2 regions of the Streptomyces sp. NBC_00224 genome follow, and region 1 is predicted to be linked to the other one. Evidence: riboswitches for the same ligand, from Rfam matches in the RefSeq annotation. Region 1 holds a riboswitch; the other holds the start of a gene.
The links. A riboswitch is a leader RNA that binds a small molecule or an ion and turns the genes downstream of it on or off. The one in region 1 is predicted to bind cyclic di-AMP.
Positions count from the first base shown of each region.

Region 2: linked by a shared signal. The riboswitch ahead of OG965_RS33160 (peptidoglycan DD-metalloendopeptidase family protein) and the one ahead of OG965_RS08640 (C40 family peptidase) in region 1 are both predicted to bind cyclic di-AMP.

Region 1 is NZ_CP108106.1:1,941,820-1,947,587, reverse strand. It holds gene bioB (biotin synthase BioB) at 1-590, opposite strand, end outside; gene OG965_RS08660 (8-amino-7-oxononanoate synthase) at 735-1,877, shown strand; gene OG965_RS08655 (DUF397 domain-containing protein) at 1,894-2,139, opposite strand; gene OG965_RS08650 (helix-turn-helix domain-containing protein) at 2,150-3,007, opposite strand; gene OG965_RS08645 (ATP-binding protein) at 3,250-3,681, shown strand; gene OG965_RS08640 (C40 family peptidase) at 3,783-4,256, opposite strand; cyclic di-AMP (ydaO/yuaA leader) riboswitch at 4,260-4,444, opposite strand; gene OG965_RS08635 (hypothetical protein) at 4,760-5,068, opposite strand; gene OG965_RS08630 (ATP-dependent Clp protease proteolytic subunit) at 5,073-5,705, opposite strand.
Region 2 is NZ_CP108106.1:7,442,975-7,448,742, forward strand. It holds gene OG965_RS33155 (alpha-galactosidase) at 1-724, shown strand, start outside; cyclic di-AMP (ydaO/yuaA leader) riboswitch at 1,112-1,278, shown strand; gene OG965_RS33160 (peptidoglycan DD-metalloendopeptidase family protein) at 1,283-2,221, shown strand; gene OG965_RS33165 (SGNH/GDSL hydrolase family protein) at 2,352-3,143, shown strand; gene OG965_RS33170 (NAD-dependent epimerase/dehydratase family protein) at 3,274-4,269, opposite strand; gene OG965_RS33175 (polysaccharide deacetylase family protein) at 4,362-5,159, opposite strand; gene OG965_RS33180 (pentapeptide repeat-containing protein) at 5,278-5,768, opposite strand, start outside.

The DNA.
Region 1 (5,768 bases):
GCGGAGTGCGCCTTCTGCACAGTGTCGACGCGGTCGGCGTAGGTGTGGGTGGTCGTGATGTCCCCGTACGTCCCCTCGGACGTGTTGAGGTTGTGGTTGTACGCGTCGGCGCCCGCCGCGCGCAGCCGCTCGGCCTGGCCGTCGGAGAGCAGACCGAGGCAGGCGCACACCTCGACGCCCTCGTTCTGCTCCTTGATCGCCTCGATGGTCTGCGAGACGCGGTCCACGTCGCGGTCGGTCGGGCCGCGGCCCGAGGCCACCAGGCAGACCCGCTTGGCGCCGCCCGCGACACCGGCGGCGGCCGCCTTGGACGCCTCGTCCGGCTTCAGCCAGGTGTACTTGAGGATCTCGGCCTTGGAGCCCAGCCGCTGCGAGCAGTACGAGCAGTCCTCGGGGCACAGTCCGGACTTCAGGTTCACCAGGTAGTTCAGCTTCACCCGGCGCCCGAACCACTGACGGCGCACCTTGCCGGCCGCGGCCACCACGTCGAGCAGTTCCTCGTCGGAGGTCGCCAGTACGGCGAGCGCCTCTTCACGGCTCGGCAGCTCGCGCCGCAGCCCCTTGTCCACCAGCGTGTTCAGCAGGTCCATGGCGCCGATCCTTGCCGAAAACCCCCGCCCCAGCCAAGGAGGGATCGTACAACTGCGCTCCCGGAAGGTGTGTGTATTGCCACACCCTGACCTCGCCCGTCCAGGAATAGGGTCTGTCCGCTGCCTACAAAAGGGATCTCCACCATGCCCCGAGCGCCATTCGACTGGATCGACGGAGCGACCGAGCGGCGCGAGCGCGCCGGTCTCGTACGGGTGCTGCGGCCGCGCGCCGCCGACCAGGACCTCCTGGATCTGGCGAGCAACGACTACCTGGGGCTCACCCGGCACCCGGCGGTCACCCGGGGCGCCGCCGACGCGGCGCTGCGCTGGGGCGCCGGATCCACTGGATCGCGCCTGGTCACCGGCACCACCGCGCTCCACACCGAGCTGGAGGACGCGCTCGCCCGGTTCTGCGGGTTCGAGGCGGCGCTCGTGTTCTCCTCCGGGTACGCGGCCAACCTCGCCGCGCTGACCGCCCTCGGCGAGCGGGACGCGCTGATCGTCTCCGACGCGGGCAACCACGCCTCGATCGTCGACGGCTGCCGGCTGTCGCGCGCGGAGACCGAGGTGGTCCCGCACGCCGACCCCGAGGCCGTACGCAAGGCCCTGGACGCCCACGGCGGGCCCGCGCTCGTGGTGAGCGACTCGGTCTTCTCGGTGGACGGCGACGCCGCACCGCTGCCCGGACTCGCCGCCGCCTGCCGGGAGTTCGGCGCGGCGCTCGTGGTGGACGACGCCCACGGCCTGGGAGTCCTGGGCGAGGGCGGGCGGGGCGGGCTGCACGCCGCCGGGCTGGCGGGCGCGGACGACGTGGTGGCCACCCTCACCCTGTCGAAGTCGCTCGGCAGTCAGGGCGGCGCGGTCCTGGGCCCCGCCCGGGTCATCCGGCACCTGGTCAACGCCGCCCGTACGTTCATCTTCGACACCGGGCTCGCACCCGCGGCGGTGGGCGGCGCGCTCGCGGCGCTGCGGCTCCTGGAGGCCGAGCCGGAGCGGGCGGGGCGGGCCCGGGCCGTGGCCGCCGAACTGTACGAACGGCTGACGGCGGCGGGCCTGGAGGCGGCGCGCCCGGACGCGGCCGTGGTCTCGGTGCGGGCGCCGTCGCCGGAGCGGGCGGTGGCCTGGGCGGCCGACTGCCGGGGCGCGGGTCTGGCGGTGGGGTGCTTCCGGCCGCCGTCGGTGCCGGACGGCATCTCCCGGCTGCGGCTGACCGCCCGGGCCGATCTGAGCGAGTCTCAGATCCAGTGGGCGGTGGACACGATCCTGCGGACCGGGCCCACCGCCTAGTCCCCCGTTCGCATTCTCAACTCCTGCTGTCGGGCGCCTCGTTGAGCTCGACCGGCAGGCCGGAAAGGAAGCTGTGCCAGGCCCGCGCTCCGAAGAGCAGCGCGGGTCCGGCGGTCCGCTTGGAATCACGGACGGCGAGCAGTCCGGCGTCGAGGAATGCGGCCTCGACGCAATTGTTCATTCCTGTACTACGGCTGCTGCGCCGCCACTGCGCACCGTTCAGAGAAGTGCTGGAAGGTACATGCGCGAGGGGTGCGGGCATCATGCCTCCCTTACACGCCGTCAGCCATCCCGGCGATGAGATTCAATGATTCCTTGAACGAGAGGGCCTGCGCCTCGGCCATGTGGAACGCGGCGCTGTACGCCTCAAGGTCTTCTCTCCGTTCGAGATAGAGGCTACTCGTCAAGTGGTCGATAACCACAACGTCCAGATCGGAAATGTTCGGAAAGGAGAAGATAATGAAAGGCCCGGTGAGCCCGATATGGCCACCGCTGCTGAAAGGCACCACCCGCAACCGGACTTGCGGCAGCTGAGCCGCCTCCAGGAGATGGCGCAACTGTCGCCGCATCGCGGGCGCCCCGCCCACCTCGCGGTGCAGTGCCGCCTCGTCGACCACCGCGCTCAGCTCCAGCGGGGGATCGGCCCGCAGCACCTCCTGGCGCGCCAGGCGCACCTCCACCAGGGAGTCCACCCGCGCCGCGTCCGGCCAGCCCAGGGCCGCCCGGGTCACCGCGCGGGCGTACTCGGGCGTCTGGAGCAGCCCCGGCACCACGGACGTCTCCAGGGTGCGCGCCGCCGACGCCTGTGACTCCAGGCTGATGAAGTCCCGGTACTGCGGCGGCAGCAGCCCGCGGTAGGCCTGCCACCACTGGCCACCGCGCCCGTCCGCCGCCCCCGCCAGCGCTTCGAGCAGCGCCCGCAGTTCGGGGTCGGCCACCCCGTACACCTCAAGGAGCCGGGCCACGTCGGCGGGCTTCACCCCGCTGCGGCCGGTCTCGATCCGGCTCACCTTGGACTGGTGCCAGCCCAGCTGCCCGGCGACCTCGCCGCTCGTGAGGGCCGCCGCGCAGCGCAGCCGGCGCAGTTCCTCGCCGAGTTTGCGGCGGCGTACCGCGGGCCCGTGCCACATGTCGGCCTCCTTCCGCCCGGCCGGGATTCGGGCGATGGGCAAGTGTGGCGCCCAAATACGGTCCTTCGTCGCAGAGTTCACCGCTTTGAGGGACAGATATATGCACATCTTGGTGGATCGGCGCATCCGGCGGCACGATGAGTGGCACTCTGGCGCGAAGCACAAGTCCGGGGCGTCCTCGCGTTTGTCCGCTCGCTACGAGCCCAGCAGGCCGGCCCGGGTGGGAAAGGGACAGCGTCGCCATGGCAGACCACCAAGAATCAACCGTCACTCTGCCGAGCGATCCCGCCTCGGTCTCCGTCGCCCGTAGACACGTCGTCGGCGTACTCACCGAATGGGGTCTTCCGTCGGACGCCGACACCGCCGATACGATCCGCCTGATCGTCTCCGAGCTCGCGACCAACGCCGTGCAGCATACGTTCGGCCAGTCGCCCACGTTCACCGTGGAGCTGCGCCTGGAGCGCGACGAGCAGCTCCACATCGGTGTCACCGACAGCCATCCCCGCTGGCCGAAACGTCTTCCCGCCGCCGTCCAGCAGGACAACGGGCGCGGCATGGTGATCATCCGCTGGCTCGCCGCCGAGTGCGGGGGGCGGCTGTCGGTCACCCCGACGCCGGAGGGCGGCAAGACCGTCTGGATCGCGCTGCCGTGGACGGTACCGGTCCAGAGCTGAGCGCTCCGCCGGGAGCGGGGTGATCCGGCTGCGGGCCGGTGAGCGCAAGCGGCGGCGCTCACCGGCCCGCCGTACCACCGGACAGGCCCTCGTGCCGTGCGTCAGCGCACGCGCCCGTACCAGACGCCCTTGGACCAGATCTTCTCCAGCCGCACTACGGACCCGGTCTTGGGGGAGTGCCATATCTTGCCGTTCCCGGCGTAGATCCCCACGTGGTAGACGTTCGAGCCGGAGTGGAAGAACACCAGGTCCCCGCGCTGGCGCGCGGACGACGAGATGTGCCGGGTGCTGTTGTACTGCTGCTGGGTGGTGCGGGGCAGCTTCTTGCCCGCCTGCTTGAACGAGTAGAGGGTGAGCCCCGAGCAGTCGAACCGGTACGGGCCGCTGGCACCGTACTTGTAAGGCGCGCCCTTCTTCGACGCGGCGACGTTGAGCGCCTTCGTCGCGAGTGTCGCGGCGCTCGCCTCACTGCCGGCTCCTGGCACCAGCATCGTGCCGCCGACGGCGGCGAGCGTGAGGGCGGAGACCGCCCCGACTCGACTCAACAGGGACGGGACGTAATTCTGCGCAGTCATGCGCGACCCTTCGTCAAACCGCCTGCGAAGGATGACCTGTCGGGTTCGGACTGGCGAAGATGCCCGGCCGCTCGCGCGGCTTCACCCCAAGGGCCTCCCGGTCTCCCGGTGGGCCCGCACTGCTTGGGTCCTCCACTCCTGCCGATCCACTCAGTCGACCAGTCATCCGGGTGCGGCGGCAGGACTCGGCGTCCGCCCGGACCGCCCCGCCGCGGTGGCGGGGGCTTGTCGTCGGAAGGGATCTTGACCCACGAAGTGTCGGATTTCCGAGCCGAAACGGCGTTTTGTGAGGCTCCTCACGACTGACCCATTCAGGTGTACATCTATGTTTCAACGCTCCTGACGGGCTGTCCGACCTGCGTCGCACCGGCGCTGGAACGATTCATTCCGTTCGGTGTCTGCGCATTCGGAGCAACACCTGCGGTACGTCGTTCGGACCATCGGATGGTGCGAACGGGGGAGGCCGACTCGTACCCGCGCGGGGGTGCACGGACACCGGAGCGTCAACTCGCGGATGACGGCGGCGGCACCGTCAGACGGCCCGCCCGGCGCTCCCCGTCGAGCAGCCGAAGGGCCCGCGCCAGCGTCTCGGAGTGCAGCTCCGACTCGCCGCGCCGATGCATGGTCGTCAGCGCGTCCCGCAGCGCCACGGCCTGCCCGACGAGCGCCTGCGCGGCCCGTAGCGCGCCGTAGGTGTCGCGGTGCCGGGCGGGGTTGATCCGGCCCAGCCTGTCGAGCGCGTCGAGGTACGCGTCGATGAACTCGCCCTCGGCACGCGTCAGCGCGGGCAGCGGCGGAAGTTCCGGCAGCACGGCTCTACCTCCCTTGCGCCGGGGCCGAGTTCTTGCGGCTGGTGACGACGTGGTCGACCAGCCCGTACTCGGCGGCCGCGGTGGCGTCGAGGATGGTGTCCCGCTCGATGTCGGCGCTGATCCGCTCGACGGACCGCCCGGTGTGCCGGGCCAGCAGCTCCGTCAACAGCTCGCGTCCGCGCTGGAGTTCATTGGCGTAGATCTCCAGGTCGGACGGCTGTCCCTGGATCGGCTCGGCGACCGAGGGCTGATGGATCAGGACCCGCGCGCCGGGCAGTGCGAGCCGCTTGCCCGGGGCGCCCGCGGCCAGCAGCACGGCCGCGGCCGAGGCGGCCTGGCCCATGCACACCGTCTCCACGTCGCAGGTGACGAACCGCATGGTGTCGTAGATCGCCGCCATCGCGGTGAGCGAGCCGCCGGGGGAGTTGATGTACAGCGAGATGTCGCGGTCCGGGTCGGCGTGCTCCAGGTGCATGAACTGGGCCATTACGTCGTTGGCCGCGGTGTCGTCGACGGGGGTGCCGAGGAAGATGATCCGCTCCTCCAGGAGCTTGGAGTACGGATCGAGGGTGCGGACCCCGGTCGAGGTGCGCTCGGAGAATTCGGGCAGGACGTGGCGGGCGGACGGGCCGTGCATGACGTACCTCTTCTCTCGTGCCGATGTCTCTGTAAAAAATGTACAGGACGTACAGGCCGTTAT
Region 2 (5,768 bases), 5.5 Mb from region 1:
GCCCGGGGAGGAGTATCCGCAGAGGCTCTGGACCGAGCATGTCCGGGCGCTGTACGGCCTGTTGGACCGGCTGCGGGCCGCACACCCCTCGGTCGACTTCGAGTCCTGTTCGGGCGGCGGCGGCCGGATCGACCTCGGCATCCTCTCCCGTACGGACCAGGTGTGGACCTCCGACAACACCGACCCGCTGGACCGGCTCGCCATCCAGGACGGCTTCAGCCAGCTGCACCCGGCCCGGGTGATGGCCGCCTGGGTCACCGACAGCCCCAACACCCTGCTCAACGGCCGCCGCAGCAGCCTGCGCTTCCGCTTCGTGAGCGCGATGGCCGGGGTGCTCGGCGTCGGCGGCGACCTCAGCCGGTGGAGCGAGGCCGAACTGGCCGAGGCGCGCGGGTGGGTGGAGCTCTACAAGGCGATCCGGCCGGTGGTGCAGCTCGGGGCCCAGTACCGGCTGCGGCCACCGAGGGGCGGGCTCAGCGCCGTCCAGTACGTGCGCGGCGACGACACCGTGGTCCTCGCGTACCTCCAGGCCCAGCGCTACGGCGAGTGCCCCCCGGCCGTGCGGCTGCGCGGCCTGGACCCGGCGGCGGCCTATCGGTGCCTGGACACCGGGGCCGTACACAGGGGAGCGGTATTGCTGCATCGGGGCCTGGACACCGGACTGCGGGGCGATCTTGATGCGACGGTGTTCCGATTCCGGCGGCTGAGCGCGCGTCCGGCATAAGGAATTCGCGTTCTTGGCGCGGTAAAGATCTTCATCGGGATGTAATGGCTAAAACTGGACAGAGTGGGGCGATCGGTGGCGGGAAGGGGTGAATGGGTTAGGACTTTCACCCTGATTGGGCGATTTGATGCACCCTGTCCATCTCCCCGGCAGGAAGGGGAGGTTGCCCGTGAGCAGCGTCATATCCGTGACGTTCCGTGGTGGCGGCCCCGAATGAATTCCCCCGTCCGGCGGGGCCTGTTGGGAATTCCGGTCGACGCAGGGTGACCGCAATTCCCGGAGGAATTCCCGGCCGGGAATGCCGAAGGCGAATGGGCACTTGTCGTGGCCCGCCGGGCTCGCTTACGGTCACCGCAATCCGGGTGGACCGCCGAATCCTGCCACCGCTCGGAATCCGCACCCATCCACGCGTGGCAGGAGCGGGGGACCCAGGTAAGCGCCGTCCGGAATTCCGGCACGGCTCGGGGTGAAGCCGGAACACCGCACGCGGTGCCCCGGCCGGGCAGCTCCAGCCCGAACCCGACAGCTCACCTCGCAGGCGCCGGAGAGGAATCCGCCATGCCCGCGAAGGGTAAGCACCGCCGTCCCAAGTCCAGCCCGATATCCCGGGGCATGGTCGCCGCCGGTACGGGCGGCGCCGCGCTCGCCATCCCGCTGCTGGGCGCCACCGGCGCGCACGCCGCGGCGCAGACCGCCGCCCCCGCCACCGCGCCTCAGCAGGCCGTCCGCGCCGCCGGGGCCTTCGCCGCCGCTCCGCAGACCGCGCCCACCACGTACAAGGTCAAGAGCGGCGACTGCCTGTCGCGGATCGCCGAGGACCACCGGCTCGGCGGCTGGCAGCGGCTCTACAAGGACAACCGCGAGGTCGTCGGCTCCGACCCGGCGCTGATCCGCCCGGGCATGAAGCTCACCCTCGGGGCGAAGGCCCCGGGCGGCGGCGCGCCGCACGGCTCCGCCAAGGCGAGCGGTTCGCACGACTCCGGTACGAAGAAGTCGGCCCCCCGCACGTCGAAGTCCTCCCCGGCCGCCTCCGCCCCCAAGGCCGCCGCCGACACCTCCTCGTCCGCCACCGCGAACCAGGGCTCCGCCTCCGGCTTCCGCGCGCCGCTCGACAGCGTGAGCATCGGCACCCCGTACCGCATGGCCGGATCCATGTGGTCCAGCGGCTACCACACGGGCGTCGACTTCGCGGCCGAGACCGGCACCACGGTGAAGGCCGTCGGCGCGGGCACGGTCGTCTCGGCCGGCTGGGGCGGCGCGTACGGCAACCAGGTCGTCATCCAGCACGCCGACGGCATGTACTCCCAGTACGCCCACCTCTCGCAGTTCTCCGTCTCGGCCGGGCAGACCGTGACCGAGGGCCAGCAGCTCGGGCTCTCCGGCGCCACCGGCAACGTCACTGGCCCGCACCTGCACTTCGAGATCCGCACCACGCCCGACTACGGCTCGGACGTCGACCCGATCGCCTACCTCCGCCAGCAGGGCGCGAGCCTCTGACGCCCTTGCCCCGCCCGGCAATTGGCGCGTATTCCCGCTGCGGGAAACTGACCGGGTGGCCTATATCACCCACCGTCAACCCCTCCTTACGGTCGCGTAGGTCACACCCATAAGGGAAAGATATGGTCTCGTGGCAGACGATTCGAGATCATTCAGCAGCGGTACGTTCGGGTCGTACACGGCGATCGGCGACAGCTTCACGGAAGGTGTCGGCGACCCCGGCCCGGACGGGGCGTTCGTCGGTTGGGCGGACAGGTTCGCCGTGCTACTGGCAGACGAGCGACCGGAGGGGGCCTTTCGCTATGCCAATCTCGCGGTCCGCGGCAGGCTCCTCGACCAGATCGTCGAGGAGCAGGTGCCGCGGGCCAAGGAGCTCGCACCCGACCTGGTGAGCTTCTGCGCGGGGGGCAACGACATCATCCGGCCGGGCAGCGACCCGGACGACGTGGCCGAGCGCTTCGAGCGCGCCGTGGCCGACCTGAAGAGCGCGATCCCCACGGTCATGGTGACCACCGGGTTCGACACGCGCGGGGTGCCGGTCTTCAAGCATCTGCGTGGCAAGGTCGCCACGTACACCGCGCATGTGCGCTCCATCGCGGACCGCTACGGGTGCCCGGTGCTCGACCTGTGGTCCCTCAAGTCCGTTCAGGACAGGCGGGCGTGGGACGGCGACCGGCTGCACCTGTCGCCGGAGGGGCACACCCGGGTCGCGCTGCGCGCCGCCCAGGTGCTCGGACTGGAGATCCCGGCCGACCCGGACCAGCCGTGGCCCCCGCTGCCGCCGCGCAACACCCTGGACGTGCGGCGCGACGACATCCACTGGGCGCGCGAGCACCTGGTGCCGTGGATCGGACGACGGCTGCGCGGCGAGAGCTCGGGCGACCACGTGGAGCCCAAGCGCCCGGATCTGCTGCCTCTCTGACGCATCATCAGGGCCGTATCGGAGCAGCTTTCCTCGGTACGGAGCAGCTTTCCTCAGTGCGGTGCGGCACCGCGCCCCTGTCAGGGGCGCGGAGAACCGCGCGACCAGCCACAGACGAACCGCAGCCGAATCACCGCGGCGCCAGCAGCCTCCGCTCCGTCTCCGGGTCGAGTCCGACCCGGGGGCGGTCCGGCCGCTGCGGAGCCTCGCCGCCGATCGACTCGATCCAGGCCCAGGTGTCGGCGACCGTCTCCTCGACGGGGCGGCAGCGCAGCCCCGACAGCACGGCCTTCCACACGTTCGAGCCGTGCATCGTGCCGTGATCCTCGCCCGGCGGGATCCACACCGGCAGATGGCTCCACGGCTCGACCCCGGCGGCCAGGATCGGCTCCGGGTCCGTCCAGCGCAGCTCCGCGCCGCCGCCGGTGACCCGCGCGCACGCCTCAAGCAGCTCGCCCATGGTGGTGTGGTCGGGCGGGGAGACCAGGTTGTACGGGCCGCAGAGCCCGAAGTCGGCCGCGCTCACGATCCACTCCGCCAGGTCCCGGGCGTCGATGAACTGGACCGGCAGATCGTGCGGCCCCGGCGCGAGCACCTCGCCGCCGCGCGCCATGCGCCCCAGCCACCACGGCAGCCGCCCGATGTTCTCCCACGGGCCGAGGATCAGTCCCGCGCGCACCAGGAGCGAGCGCTCCGGGCCGAACTCCTGGACGGCGGCCAGCTCGCCGCCGCGCTTGGCCTGCGGATAGTCCACCTCGCCCTCGGCGTCGGGCGATCCGTCGACCAGTGGCGCACTCTCGTCGGCCCCGGCCGGGGTCGGGTACGCGTACACCGACCGGCTCGACACATAGACGTACCGGGCGGCGCGCCCCTGCGCGAGCAGCCGTGCCGCGTCCCGTACCACCGAGGGCGCCCCCGACCAGGTGTCCACGACCACGTCCCACTGCCCGTCGGTGAGCGCCGCCAGACCGCCCTCGGCCGTCCGGTCGCCGAGCAGGGTGCGCACGCCCTCGGGCGGCTCGTGGCGGCCCCGGTGGAAGACCGTCACCTCGTGCCCCCGCGCCAGCGCGGCTTCGGCCACGGCGCGGCCGACGAATTCCGTACCACCCAGTATCAGTAGCTTCATGGCCGCAACTCTGCCTGCCGGAACGGGTCCTGAGAACCGTTGCATGCTGAGGGCGAAATCCCGGCCGCGTCCGCGCGCGGCCCCGGGGAGCGTCAGGGGCGGTAGAGCTGGCCGGGCTTCGGGGCGGCGGGGGCGAGCAGCTGGGGCACGGTCACGAAGGTGAAGCCGCGCGCCTTGAGGGCGTCGATGATCCCGGGCACGGCGGGCACGGTCCCGTCGTAGATGTCGTGCAGCAGGATGATGCCGTCGCGGTCGGCCTGGTCGAGGATGCGCTCGGTGATCAGGGCCGAGTCGTTGGTGGAGTAGTCCTTGGCGGTCGCGCTCCACAGGATCTGCGAGAGCCCCAGCTCCTTGCTGACCTTGGTGACTTCCTTGTTGGTACGGCCCTGCGGCGGTCGCATCAGGACCGGCTTGCGGCCGGTCAGCTTGGCCACCGCCTCCTGGGTGCGGTTGAGCTCGGCGCGTATCTCGGCGGGCTTCAGGTTGTCCAGGCGCTCGTGGGACCAGGTGTGGTTGGCGACCTCGTGCCCCTCGGCGGCGATGCGGCGCACGGTGTCGGGGTACTTCTCGACGTGGTTCTTGCCGAGCAGGAAGAAGGTGGCGTGCACCTTCTTCTCCTTGAGCGTGTCGAGCAGTTGGGGCGTCTTCTTGCCCGGCCCGGCGTCGAAGGTCAGGGCTATGCACTTGGCCTTGCGGCAGTCCACCCCGGCGGCGCTGCCCGCGTCGGCGCCCGCCGCGGCCTTGCTGTCGAGTGCGTCGTTGCGGGCGGAGCGGGGCGAGACGGCGCCGTCGGAGCAGCCGGTGAGCGTCAGGCCCAGCGAGGCCACCGCGACCAGCGCGGCGGCCGCCCGCCCCCGGGCACGACGCACTTCGGAATTGCTGCTGCGCATGACGCGGCTCCCCTTCGGCCTGGACCAGAACATGACGGGGACTATACGCGAGGTGTATACACGGCATGCATAGTGGGGTGGCCCCGAGCCCGTAAGGGCCCGGCGGGCGGGCGATCGGCTACTTGCGGCGGGGCCCGGCCGGGCCGGAGTCCCTGCGCCGGGAGGAGCCCGGCTTACGGGACGGGCCGCCCTTACGGCCGGAGGCGGCCGGGGCGGCGTTCTTGTGCCCGGACGGCGTGGCCGGGGCGGTGGCGTTCTTGTTCCAGTGCGACGGGCGCTCCAGGCCGGTCGGGAGGTGGGTGGCGGCGTCGCCGTGCGCCGCGTTGACCTGCGTCTGGGTGAGGAAGAGGCAGTCGGTGAGGTCGGCGCCCGCGAGGTTCGTGTCCCGGAAGTCCGCGCCGATGACATCGGCGAGCCGCAGGTCCGCGCCGCTCAGGTCGGCGGCGATGAGGTACGCGCCGCGCAGATCGGCCCCGCGCAGATCGGCGCCCTTGAGCCGGGCCCCGAACAGGTCGGCGCCTCTGCGGTCCTTCTTCTTGCCCCGGACCTCGGCACGCACCAGCTCGCTGGTGCGCAGCAGCAGGACGTTCACCTCGGCGCGGTGCGCGG